DNA from 4 places in the Lysinibacillus sp. RS10 genome. Region 1 is predicted to be linked to each of the others. Evidence: riboswitches for the same ligand, from Rfam matches in the RefSeq annotation. Region 1 holds a riboswitch; each other region holds the start of a gene.
What was found. A riboswitch is a leader RNA that binds a small molecule or an ion and turns the genes downstream of it on or off. The one in region 1 is predicted to bind S-adenosylmethionine.
Positions count from the first base shown of each region.

Region 2: linked by a shared signal. The riboswitch ahead of metA (homoserine O-succinyltransferase) and the one ahead of ACB089_RS00695 (cyclase family protein) in region 1 are both predicted to bind S-adenosylmethionine.
Region 3: linked by a shared signal. The riboswitch ahead of ACB089_RS04170 (Na+/H+ antiporter NhaC family protein) and the one ahead of ACB089_RS00695 (cyclase family protein) in region 1 are both predicted to bind S-adenosylmethionine.
Region 4: linked by a shared signal. The riboswitch ahead of ACB089_RS04425 (methionine ABC transporter ATP-binding protein) and the one ahead of ACB089_RS00695 (cyclase family protein) in region 1 are both predicted to bind S-adenosylmethionine.

Region 1 covers NZ_CP167122.1:114,574-117,754, forward strand. Annotated here, with positions in the region: gene ACB089_RS00690 (DedA family protein) at 1-485, shown strand, start outside; gene ACB089_RS00695 (cyclase family protein) at 538-1,275, opposite strand; SAM riboswitch class I at 1,394-1,497, opposite strand; gene ACB089_RS00700 (hypothetical protein) at 1,661-2,059, opposite strand; gene ACB089_RS00705 (SMI1/KNR4 family protein) at 2,200-2,751, shown strand; gene ACB089_RS00710 (MFS transporter) at 2,824-3,181, opposite strand, start outside.
Region 2 covers NZ_CP167122.1:2,304,721-2,307,901, reverse strand. Annotated here, with positions in the region: gene ACB089_RS11840 (endospore germination permease) at 1-339, shown strand, start outside; gene metA (homoserine O-succinyltransferase) at 421-1,356, opposite strand; SAM riboswitch class I at 1,475-1,585, opposite strand; gene ACB089_RS11830 (nucleotide excision repair endonuclease) at 1,789-2,160, shown strand; gene ACB089_RS11825 (hypothetical protein) at 2,227-2,451, opposite strand; T-box leader at 2,993-3,181, shown strand, end outside.
Region 3 covers NZ_CP167122.1:825,735-828,915, forward strand. Annotated here, with positions in the region: gene ACB089_RS04170 (Na+/H+ antiporter NhaC family protein) at 171-1,451, opposite strand; SAM riboswitch class I at 1,560-1,667, opposite strand; gene ACB089_RS04175 (hypothetical protein) at 2,332-2,526, opposite strand; gene ACB089_RS04180 (hypothetical protein) at 2,550-2,801, opposite strand; gene ACB089_RS04185 (hypothetical protein) at 3,097-3,181, opposite strand, start outside.
Region 4 covers NZ_CP167122.1:870,850-874,030, forward strand. Annotated here, with positions in the region: gene ACB089_RS04405 (arsenate reductase family protein) at 1-102, shown strand, start outside; gene gcvH (glycine cleavage system protein GcvH) at 185-565, shown strand; gene ACB089_RS04415 (hypothetical protein) at 746-1,087, shown strand; gene ACB089_RS04420 (thioredoxin family protein) at 1,102-1,413, shown strand; SAM riboswitch class I at 1,467-1,570, shown strand; gene ACB089_RS04425 (methionine ABC transporter ATP-binding protein) at 1,911-2,939, shown strand; gene ACB089_RS04430 (methionine ABC transporter permease) at 2,929-3,181, shown strand, end outside.

The sequences.
Region 1 (3,181 bases):
ATGTAGGGTATAGCGTATATCGAGAAACTCTCTCGCATATTCCAGCTCTAATCAGCGCTGTGGTAGGTGCGGCAGGGGGAATTACCTTAAGCTACTATATAGGCTATAGATTCGGGCTACCATTATTGCGAAAATACGGTCCAAAAATCCATATTACTGAACAGAAAATTGACGTTACTAAAAAATTATTTGCAAAAATAGGACCGATATTATTAGTAGTCGGGTATTTTATTCCTGGTGTACGTCATCTAACAGCATATATTGCGGCTATTAATAATTATCCTTTTAAAAAGTTTGCTTTCTTTGCTTATACGGGAGCAATTATATGGACATTTACTTTTATTACCTTAGGAGAAGTACTTGGGGAGGAATGGCGTTATGTTGGGTTATATTTATCCCGCTACAGTATGTATCTTATAGCATTGTTCATCATAATAATTTTGATCGTTTATTTTATTTTTAAAAAAAGGAATTCACCTAAATAAAAAGGGTCTGAATCAATACCTATCATGGATTGATTCAGACCTATTGCTATTTTTAAGGCACTATTGCAAATGAACGCACAGGGAATCCAGAGGCCTTTTCAGGTTTTGGTACAATATTGAAAATAACAGCACCTTTAGGAGGTAACTTATCCAAATTTGTCATAAGCTCAATTTGGTAAGTATCTTGCTCAAGCACAAAATATTCGCCATCTAACTTACCGTTTTTACGAAAATCAGCTGCTGCATCCGTATCAAAAGTTTCGTGACCAATAGCACTAACTTTTCGTTCGTTGAATAAAAATTGTAATGCTTCTAATCCCCAGCCAGGAATATGATTATTACCATCTGCATCTTTGTTGCTGAAAGCCTCTTTATCTGGCCAACGTTTACTCCAATCAGTACGAAGCGCAACAAAGGTACCTGCTTCAATTTCCCCGTATTCAGCCTCAAAGTCAAGAATATCTTGGATACTTAATGCGTAGTCGTTATTCAATTCGGCTGCCTTAGATTGATCAATAACGATCAGTGGTAGGACTAGTTCTTTTAACGCCAATTCGTCTAAAAAGCGTGTATCTCGCACAAAATGGATAGGTGGATCGATATGTGTTCCATATTGCCCAGGGAAAGAGAATTGTTGCGCAAAGAAACCATCCTCATGGGAAAATAATGTTTCAAATTTTGCATCATCAAACATAAAGAAATGAGGTGAATTAGGACCAAATGTATGTGTTAAATCTATCCATTCTTTCGATTTCAATAGTTGAAGTGCTTGTAAAAGGTCGTTTGTCATAATATTTTCCTGCTTTCTTGTAATTATTTTTGGATGCTTAGACTTTGTTTACTAGCGAAAATAAAAAAGAGCCCTCCTTGTAGAAAGAGGACCCTTGTGCAAAGCAACTAAGTAAGTCTTCTCATCTTCAAGGCTGATTTCGCCAATTGGAATTAGCACCATACCTATAGGCTGGTTGCTGAGACATCATAGGGCCAATCCCTCCGTCTCTCTTGATAAGAAAAAATATAAGAATTTTCAGAAATAGATTACGAATACTTTAGCATATTTATTTATAGTTTACAAGTCCAATAGGGATACATAGTTAAAAAATTTCCAGAACCTTCAAAGTGTCATTTATAGTAATTTAAATAGACAACACATAGTCCCCACTCTTTAGTGGATTTCACCAAGTCAAATTTACGGTTAGCTTACAACAGTCACTGTCAGTAAATAGTATACGGATTCCATCTGGTGTATAGTTAGTTTCGAATTTGATGGTAATACCTGTTGACGCAATTAATTTTTCAACTTCTGTTTTATTTGACAGTTGTGCTGCGTTCATAAGATCATGGGCAAATTGCTCGGATTCATCAATTTTATCCGTCAGTAATTGTGCTTGCTGCATAATAACCTTAATCCGTTTCGCAGAAGTCTTCAATTTATTTATATTGACGGGTGGGAATGGATTGCTGTTTGCTGGGTTCGTCGGCATTGCTAGATATCTTGAAGGTTGTTGAGTGGCCATTGCCCATGTTGGATAATAGTTAGGGTAGACAAAATACGGATAAGGATTGTAATACAACTAAATTCCTCCTATCCTATAGTTGATACCTTATCTTATGTATAAAAATGTTTTCGGTGTTAGTGACTGATGTGAAAAACCTAGTACTGTAGGGGAGTAGGGAGAAAAGATTTTACTCTGAGATAAAAAGGGGTTTAAAGATGAATATTCGTGAGTATATAAAAAAAGGTTTTGAAGTTTACTACGAGCACTATAATCAGGTTTCAGAAGATGGATTTTGCAGATGGATGCGTCCAGATGTTCCTGTTGAGATGAAATTAGCAGATATTGATGAAGAATGGTCAAGATGGAAGATGGTCCCTTCTGTAGTAACGGAAGATGATATTCAAGCTTTAGAAAAAGAGTTCGGACTTCCATTTCCTGAATGGTATAAAGCCTTTATTTCAACGTATCACCATTATTTTGATGTCATACCGGAACAAAGTGTTGATGAACCTTTAAATAACGTTAGAGATATGTATAATCCATCGTTATGTAGTTTAGGATATCTTCCGTTTTCATGGGATGAAGAGTATGGAAAAATAATTTGCATTGATTTAAATGACAATGCAGATGAAGAGACTTGTGCAATATATGAAATTGATCATGAAATTTTATTTGATGATAATGCCGATATTCAAGCGTCATTAGACTATCTATATCCAAATTTTAAGGCGTACTTTGATGCTACGTTCCTTAAATATGGTGAATAACAAAAGGAAGCCCTGGCTATTGTTAAGGCTTCCTTTCATCATTTTTATTCTAATACATACAAAGTAAGGGATCTATTGCTTCTTTCTATCAAAGATTAACCATAGGAACGTAGTAACCGCGGCAATCATCACCATACCGAATCCGTATATAGGAGTATGAGCTAATGATTGGTGGCGAACAATGATTCCTCCAATGTACGATCCTAGAAAAATACCAATGTTAAAGGCTGAAATATTTAATGCTGAAGCCATTGAAATAGCTGATGGTATATATTTTTCTGAAAGCTGAACGGCATAAAGCTGTAATCCCGGTACATTCATAAACATAAATAGCCCCATCATAAAGACCATTATTAATCCAACGATTGATGATTCTAAAAAGAAGTTGATGCCGAGTAGTGCTAATGCTAAGCCTATAAAGATAATAAAG
Region 2 (3,181 bases), 2.2 Mb from region 1:
GCTTCTAATAACGCAAGTAATAACAACAGCCAAAATCCTTCTAATAATGCAAGCAATAACAACAACCAAAATGCTTCTAATAATGCTAGTAATAACAACAGCCAAAATTCTACTACGAATGCAAGTAATAATAACAATCAAAATGCCTCTAATAATGCTAGTAATAACAACAGCCAAAATTCTACTACGAATGCAAGTAATAATAACAATCAAAATGCCTCTAATAATGCTAGTAATAGCAACAGTCAAAATGCTATACAGAATGAAACTAATAGCAATTGCGGAAATACTACAAAAGGTCAAAATGAATCTGCCAATGAAAACCCGTCAGAAAACTAACAACATATTTGGATTTAAAAAATGATGACCCTGATATGATCAAGGTCATCATTTTATTTAAGTGTTTACAGAACACATGAACTAAATATGATATTCAAGTTCATCAACGAAATCCCATTCATATGGTGTTTCTTGGTAAACATAGTAGTTCAACCAGTTTGAAAATAATAAATGAGTGTGGGCACGCCACGTATTAATCGGTTCATTTAATGGATCATCACTTGGGAAGTAATTCACTGGAACCTCAATATCCAAACCTTTTGCGACATCACGACTATATTCATCTGCTAATGTAGTCGCATCATATTCAAGATGTCCTGTAATCATAATGTTTTTATTATCCTTCGATTGCACAATAAAGACACCAGCATCTCCTGAGTAAGATAGTAATCGTAAATCAGGATGGTTGCGTACTTCGTCAATAGAAACAGAAGTATATCGTGAATGTGGGGCCGTAAATAAATCGCTAAAGCCTCGAACTAAATCCACGGTTAAATCCGTAATGACATGAGAATAAACACCTGAGCATTTAGCAGGGAGCTCAATTTTGCCAATACCGTAATGATGGTATAACGCTGCTTGTGCGCCCCAACATATATGAAGGACCGATGTCACGTTTTCCTTGGACCAATCCATAATTTCTGCAATTTCCTGCCAATAGTTCACGTCCTCAAAAGACATTTTTTCAACTGGCGCACCCGTAATAATCATGCCATCATAGCGACGATGGCGAATTTGATGAAAGGTCGTGTAAAATAGCTGTAAATGTGATTTGCTCACATTTTTCGATTCATGTGTGGCTGTGTTTAAAAATGTTATATTAACTTGTAGAGGTGTATTACCGAGTAAGCGCAGTAATTGTAGCTCCGTTTTTTCTTTTTCTGGCATCAAATTTAAAATTAATATATTTAACGGACGTATTTGTTGAGTTTTCGCTCTATCCTCTTCCATGACGAAGATTTTTTCCTCACGTAAATGTTCTCCAGCTGGTAAATTTTTTGGAATATTAATTGGCATCTTGCATTCCCCTCTCTTGTATTTCTCTACATATAAAGAATTTTATAAGTCGATCTAAATTAAAAAAATCCCCCTCATTCCATTTGAGATAGAATGAGAGGGATTTTAACCACGTTCACTCTTATCTCTCAAAGGACAAATCCTTTGGTGGAATTAGCACCTTTCTAACATTTGTTAGAGGTTGCTGAAGCGTCATCGGGCCAAATCCCTCAGCTTCTCTTGATAAGATTATTTAATTAAAAAGAATTGTAACATGAACAATTAAGAATATCAATAATACATAGAATATTTTGTAATTAACATGCATGTTCTTCTCTAAATTGATGAACACTAATCCTGATGCAAATCATGTTGACGCTATGAAATATTATGGTAAACAAGCCGTAATTATGTTACCATATATCTTTAGTAATAGAGAGGAACGTGAAAAGTTTGATTAAAATTGAATTTCCAAAACCAGATTTAGTGATTCGCCAACGCGAACAAGATTTAAAGCCAGGTGATGTACCAATCACACCATACCATGGTTTTATTGATTTCCATAAAATCACACGTGAAAATGGTGGCATTTTCTTATTCTACAACGAAGAGAACGAGCTATTATTTGTAGGTAAAGCACGTAAAATTCGTCAACGTATTAAAAAGCATTTTGAGGACAACGTGTCACCGATGAAAAATCATCGTAATGAAATTTTCAAAATTGAAGTGTATGAAGTGGAAGATCCAATGGAACGTGAAATTTACGAAACATACGCGATTAATTCATTCCGTGCTAAATACAATGTTGATAAAGTATTTTATTAATCTTTAGCAAAAAGACCGAAATCTCCTTTAAGGGGGTTTCGGTTTTTTTCGTTAGGCTTATTCTTCCTATAAACCTGTTATTACATGATCAAAATGTGTGGACTTGCCGTTTATATACACCTCGATAATTTCCTGCTCAGGGTCTTTTGTAATTTTATAAACATATTGTTCAGCAACATCGTTGGATAGATTCATTTCTTCGAATTTTATTTTTAATATATCACACTGTATCTCCAAATCAGCATGTGCAATCCCTTTCGAATAAACAACAATGTAAAAAGTCTTTTCCATCACTGATTAATTGGAGCTTATTATCGGAAATTATTTTCTTTTGCACTTCATCTGGAACAACAGCAATTTCACTAATACTTAATGCGGAAGTATTACATGCTCCTAAGATAGTTAAGGTCAACATGAATAAAATGATAATTTTCTTCACTATTTATCCCCGCTTTCATGCAACAGCCATAATTATTTTTATTTATTATATTTTAGGCTCATTACCATAACGTGTGGTTGAGGTTCCGACTTATATACAAAACATACGTCTTTATAAATGTTGTAGTTTTATAAAAAAGATTGATTAAAGATCCTGTGTTGATATGCAGAATCTTTTCTTATTCCACAATCGGACCAGATTGTGGAATAAGATTTTTAAAAGAACTTTACTAACATTTGTTGAAATATTTCCTTTAGCTTTTATATTTAAGTGGTGAGTTGTATTTATATTGTAAAATGTCATATGTAATTTAAGCGGGTTATGAAGAAATTTTTATTGACAAAATAATTTTTTTCTGTAAAATAAAAAACAATTCAAAAATATTTGTATAGAACAAAGGCTATGAAAAGAAATAGTATCAATTATTTTTACGAACAGAAAGTTACCGGTTGATGAGAGGTGCATGTAAAACGATTGAGAATTCATCTTGGAGCTGTGTACCGAAAAGATCATTCTAAGTAGGCTACGCCGGTAAGCACCCGTAATCATGTGCGAGAGTATCGTCAAATGACCGTACTTCTT
Region 3 (3,181 bases), 710 kb from region 1:
TCTTGAATATCATTTAATCAACCTTATTAAAATTTTTTATCAAAAAAGAATAGCCTTAAATAAAAAAATCCAATCGTTTTGATTAATCTTTCTTTCAAAACAATTGGATTATTTTCAATGTAAAATCAATATTTTCTAAAGCCACACCTGTCACTCTAAAGTGATGAAGCTCAGGCTTTCTTTTGTTTCGGGTATCCAATAAGGATAGCGATGATCCCGCAAATTCCTATCAAGATCGGATAGAAAGAGTATTGTAGCATGCTCACTGGCGATATTCCGGCTACGCTTGCGGCTGCCAGGAATTGGGCTCCGTATGGGAGAAGACCTTGGACCGTACAGGAGAAAATATCTAATATACTTGCGGACTTTCTTGGCTCAATCTCATACTGATCAGCAATATTTTTTGCAAGTGGACCAGCAATTAAAATAGCAATCGTATTATTGGCTGTAGATAAATTAGTTAGACCCACAAGGCCGGCAATCCCAAATTCAGCACCCTTTTTTGATTTAATTCTTCGTGTCGCAAGGTGAAGCAGGAAGTCGATTCCTCCGTTAAACTTAATAACCTCCACCATTCCAGCGATTAATATTGCAAGAAATGCCATTTCATACATGCCTGACATTCCTTCGCCAATCGTTTGCATAAGGCTCATTAAGTGATAGCTGCCATCCGCTAAGCCCACAGCACCGGCGAGAACAATCCCAAATGCCAGAACAAAGAAAACATTCATGCCAGCTAACGCTAAAATAATAACTAAAACATAGGGAACAATTTTTACCCAACTATAGCTTAAATGTTCTACTTGTGCGGTTTCCCCCATTGTGATAACCCCTAAAATAATGCTCGTTACAACAGCTGCCGGTAACACAATCCAAAAATTCACCTTAAATTTATCCTTCATTTGTGCGCCTTGTGAACGAACGGCAGTAATGGTTGTATCTGAAATAATGGATAAATTATCGCCAAACATCGAACCGCCGACAATCGCTGCCATTACTAAAGCCATGGAAAGTTCGATATGCTCGCTTATCCCAACTCCAATCGGCGCCAGTGCAACAATCGTTCCCACCGATGTACCCATTGACAGGGAGATAAAGCAGGCAATGATGAACAAGCCTACGACAAGCAGGTTTGGCGGAATGACCGATAAAGCAAAGTTAACAGTGGAGTCCACAGCCCCCATACCTTTTGCTACCTCTGAAAAGGCCCCAGCCAAAAGAAAAATAACAACCATCAGCATGACATTTAAATTTCCTGCGCCTTTGCAGAAAATATCAACCTTCCGCGAAAACGATTCTTTTCGATTCATCGCCAGAGCCACAGCGCCCGAAATGGCAATGGCTACAATGACAGGAAAGGCATAAAAATCACCTGTAATAACCCCTGAACCAATAAATAAAACTAAAAAAACAACAAATGGGATCAGCGCCCATGGATTCTCTTTCTTCATTGTTCTACCTCCAAAATTTAAAAATGGATACATCCTTGTCCATTTTTTTTCTAAAAAAAGACCTCTTCTTGAAATAACAAGAAGAGGTCTTATATTTATAAAACACTCCTCTTATCTATCAAGCCATTGCTTGCTGGATTTGGCACAGTAACTTAATCACAAAGTTCCGCTGCCGAGATATCATAGGGCCAGTCCCTCCATCTCTCTTGATAAGAAGAAAAAATATATTATTTTTTTGCACAATAATGAAATACTATAATAAAACATCTATATTTGCAACATGTTTTTAATTAAATACTATTTCAGAGAACATAAAAACATTTTTTTAAGAAAGAAAATTCGCTTTAAGGCGACTATGGTAAAAAAAGAGAGGAGCGATTCATGAAGTGCTAAATTAAGATGTTAAAAATATTGGTGTAATCATAGAACCATCTATCACGACGATAGGCAATTAGATTGTTAATACAGGAGAATGACAAAGATGTAGGTGCATTTGCAGAAATTGAAGGTATAGAAAATGTGAAGCAAAAAAAAGTAATCATCTATTGTAAAGAGATATATTTAAAAAGCTCAATAGTAATCGTAGAGACGACTAGACTGATTTAGTTTCTTTTAACAAAAAAAGACACTATAAAAAGAATAGAACCTACCACAAAACCAATTAATTGATCTAATAATAATTCATCTCGAAGAAACCATCTGAAAATAAAAATGCCTCCAAATATAAGCATAGCTAAAAATCCGATATATTTTATTTTATTATGTAGCATCTTCTCACTCCCTCAGTTTGAAATAACCGTCATACCTATTGCAGTAAGAACAGCAATAACAAATGCTCCCACTATAATCCATTGAGGCATATCTTTTTTTCCGTCTCTCGTCACAAATATTCAGTAACGCTAACAACTAAAAATAAAACTAAAGCGGGTATAGCTAAAACATTAATTGTAAGCTCTTTGTCTGTTACGAGCATTAAAGAAACGAATAACATTCCATAGGCTAATGCTACATAAAATCCATTACTCCATTGACCTACAACTCCGGATTCAATCAACTTTTTCTTGTTAGTAGTCATAGTCGATATTTAGTCCTTCCATTTTAATTAATATTGGTATTTTTGTAAAATAAAGATACTATTGCTAAAATTAAAAATGCTTTAGCAAACGTTTTTGTAAATTCCTTAAAATCATTAGGTATATATTGACTGGTGATAAACGCTATTACTGCCATTACTATATAAGTTAAAATGCTTTTTAATTTTGTATTTTTTATTGTAATTAAATACATTAATGATTCAGCAAATAAAATAATAAGTAATAAAATAAATGTATTTATTAACACATAACCCAAAGTTTTCACCTTCTTTTAAAAGGTTAAAAAAGGATATCAAAGAATTGATACCCTTTTTATAGAATTAAATTTTTCTATTATTATCTTGTGCTTCTAACCACTCCTATTCATATGGATATAATATTAAAGCAGCACCGAATGGACCTATTTTACTCGGTAAATTAGAACTCCAGTTTCATTCAACTTTTTCTTATTTATAGTCATAGTCGACATGTAATCCTTCTCGTAATGGCGCTTGTCGTATTAATGAAACTTTGGCGTTTTATTACGAATGAAGATTGGCTGATTTATTTAATCAATATGCGTGGTTAGCTGATTTACTAAATTTATTAATAAGAAGTTGAATAACACCTCCTAAAAGACCAAATATTAGTACACCT
Region 4 (3,181 bases), 760 kb from region 1:
CTTGCTTCAGATGGTATGCTGATTAAACGTCCAATCGTAACAGATGGGAAAAAAGTAACTTTAGGGTTTAAAGAATCAGATTTTGAGCAAGCTTGGAAATAACCCTATTTATCCTTGTTTTTATAGGAGAAGTATGGCAAACTGAAAGTGAATATACTACATATTTTATGGAGGGGTTTATTGCATGAGCACACCAAAAGACTTACGTTACTCTGAAGAGCATGAATGGGTAAAATTAGAAGATGGTAAAGTACGTATCGGTATTTCTCACTTCGCACAATCTGAACTTGGAGATATCGTTTTCGTTGAGCTTCCACAAGTTGGCGACGAAATTAAAACAGATGATCCATTCGGTAGTGTAGAATCTGTAAAAACAGTTTCTGAATTATACGCACCAATCTCAGGTACAGTAGTTGAAGTAAATGCAGATTTAGAAGATAGCCCAGAATTCGTGAATGAATCACCATATGAAAAAGCATGGATGATCGTTGTAGAGCTTGCTGATGCATCAGAAGTTGAAAAGCTTATGACAGCTGAGCAATACGAAGAAATGATTGCTGAATAAGACAAGCCCTAAAAAACGTCGGAAATCACCGGCGTTTTTTATTATCTTTAATCATTTCCCACTATAGTTGGGGAGACGAAAGCCGTTGTAGGCCCTTATCAATGGGTGTCTTATATGATCACCGACAGAGCGTAATGGATATAATGAGCTATAAGGTATATGTCTAATGGGGGTGGCGTGATGTTCGAGGGAAAATGCTTAATTGTCGAAGGTCGTTCGGATAAACTTCAAATTAAACCTATTTTAAGTGAAGATGTTATAATACTTTGTACGAATGGTACCATTGGTGTACATCAATTAGAAGAGTTACTCGATCCATATGAGGGCTGTGAGCTTTATACATTTTTTGATGCAGATACATCGGGTGATAAGCTACGGGCATTAATGGACAGACATTATCCAGAGGCTGAGCATTTACGTACGATGCCGACATATAAGGAAGTTGAGACAACTCCGAGAAAGGTGTTAGCGATGATATTGCTGCGTGCACACTTCTCAATCCATAATGAATATATTTTGTAAGGTTGCGTGAAAAGATGGAAGAATGGTCAAAAGAGCAGTGGGATACGGCTGTACAGTCCGGTGAAAAGGCTGCCTTTTATTTATATACGCCTATGTGTGGAACGTGTGCAGTTGCATCGAAAATGATGACGATTGTCGAGCAATTGCTGCCACAGCTACAGGTTGGTAAAGCGAATATTAATTTTATAGAGCACATAGCTTTTGATAATAAAATCGAAAGTGTACCATGTTTACTCGTGTGTGATGGCGGAAAAGTAACAGAAAAGGTATATGCCTTTCAATCCGTACCATTTTTATACGAATTGCTAAAAAAATCAATTGACTGAACTTTGATAGCGTGATAAAGTACGAATATACTAAAAAAAATAAATATATCGAACTCTTATAAAGAGTGGCGGAGGGAAGTGCCCTATGAAGCCCGGCAACCATCACAAAGTGAAAAGGTGCCAAATCACTCAAAGATTTATCTTTGAAAGATGAGAGAACGGTTTAGCGTATAATTACGTGACCCCTTCTACTTGTCTATAAGTGAAGGGGTCTTTTTAACTACTTTCAACACACGACTGAGTGACCAACATCACGTTGGCTCAATGCCTTCGGCGGATGTCATGGAATCGGAAATGAGTTCAATATAGGATGTTAGCCTAAAATCATCGCATCCATGCGATAACGGCTAACTGACCTGCATCGGTAAAAACGCCACGTCCTGTGGCATTATCGAAATGACCGACATCGTGTCGTCCCTCGTGCAGGCCTAAGCACAAACCGATTCCGAACGCTATTATGTCGGGGCATAATTGATATGAGAAAAGGAGAATTCGCTATGATTCAACTTCAGAATATTACAAAAAAATACAAAACCGCGAATGGCGAATTAACTGCAGTCAAAGACGTCAATCTTTCAATCAATAAAGGTGAAATTTTTGGCATTATCGGCTATAGTGGCGCTGGTAAAAGTACGATGATTCGCTTATTAAACGGTTTAGAAAAGCCTACAACTGGTACGGTGACGGTTAACAATCAAGAATTTTCATCTATAAAGGGGCAAAAGCTCAGAGATGCTAGACAAAAGGTAAGTATGATTTTCCAGCATTTTAATTTACTTTGGTCAAGAACTGTTGAGGAAAATATCGCTTTCCCACTAGAAATCGCAGGTGTTCCAAAGGCACAACGTGAAGCACGAGTGAACGAATTGATCACACTTGTTGGCTTGGGGGGACGTGCTAAGGCGTATCCATCACAGCTATCAGGGGGACAAAAGCAACGTGTAGGTATTGCGCGCGCGCTTGCTAATAACCCAGAGGTATTATTATGCGATGAGGCAACGTCTGCACTCGATCCGGAGACAACAGATGCTATCCTTGATCTACTTGTCGATATTAATGAACGCTTAGGTCTAACGATCGTATTAATTACACATGAAATGCACGTTATTCGCAAAATTTGTCATCGTGTAGCGGTTATGGAAGCCGGAGAAATTGTAGAGCGTGGTGAGGTATTACAAGTATTCCAAGCACCGCAAGCTACCATTACGAAAAAATTTGTTTCTCAAATTACAGATACGAAAGAAACACAGGAAACTGTGGCTCAAATTAAAGCAAATTACCCTACTGGACAACTTGTAAAGCTGATCTTTGTAGGAGAAAAAACAGAGCAGCCTGTCATTTCACATCTTGTGAAACAGTTTGATGTGGAAGTAAGCATTGTACATGGTAATATTTCGCAAACGAAAAATGGTGCGTACGGTACACTTATAGTGCAAATAAACGGCTCAAAGGATAATGTTGCGGATGCACTTAACTACTTAAATACAGTCGAAGTACAAACGGAGGTGATTGCAAATGCTAACTAGTCTCTTTCCGAATGTCGACTGGGAAAAAATGTGGGAAGCTACGTATCAAACATTGTACATGACAACGATCTCTACAGTTATCACATTTATACTTGGCTTAGCAATTGGGATCGTACTATTTTTAACAAGTCCAACCCAACTATGGGCAAATAAAATTGTGAATTTTTTGACAAATTCGATTGTTAACATTTTTCGTTCTATTCCGTTTATTGTGCTAATCATTTTATTAATTCCATTTACGA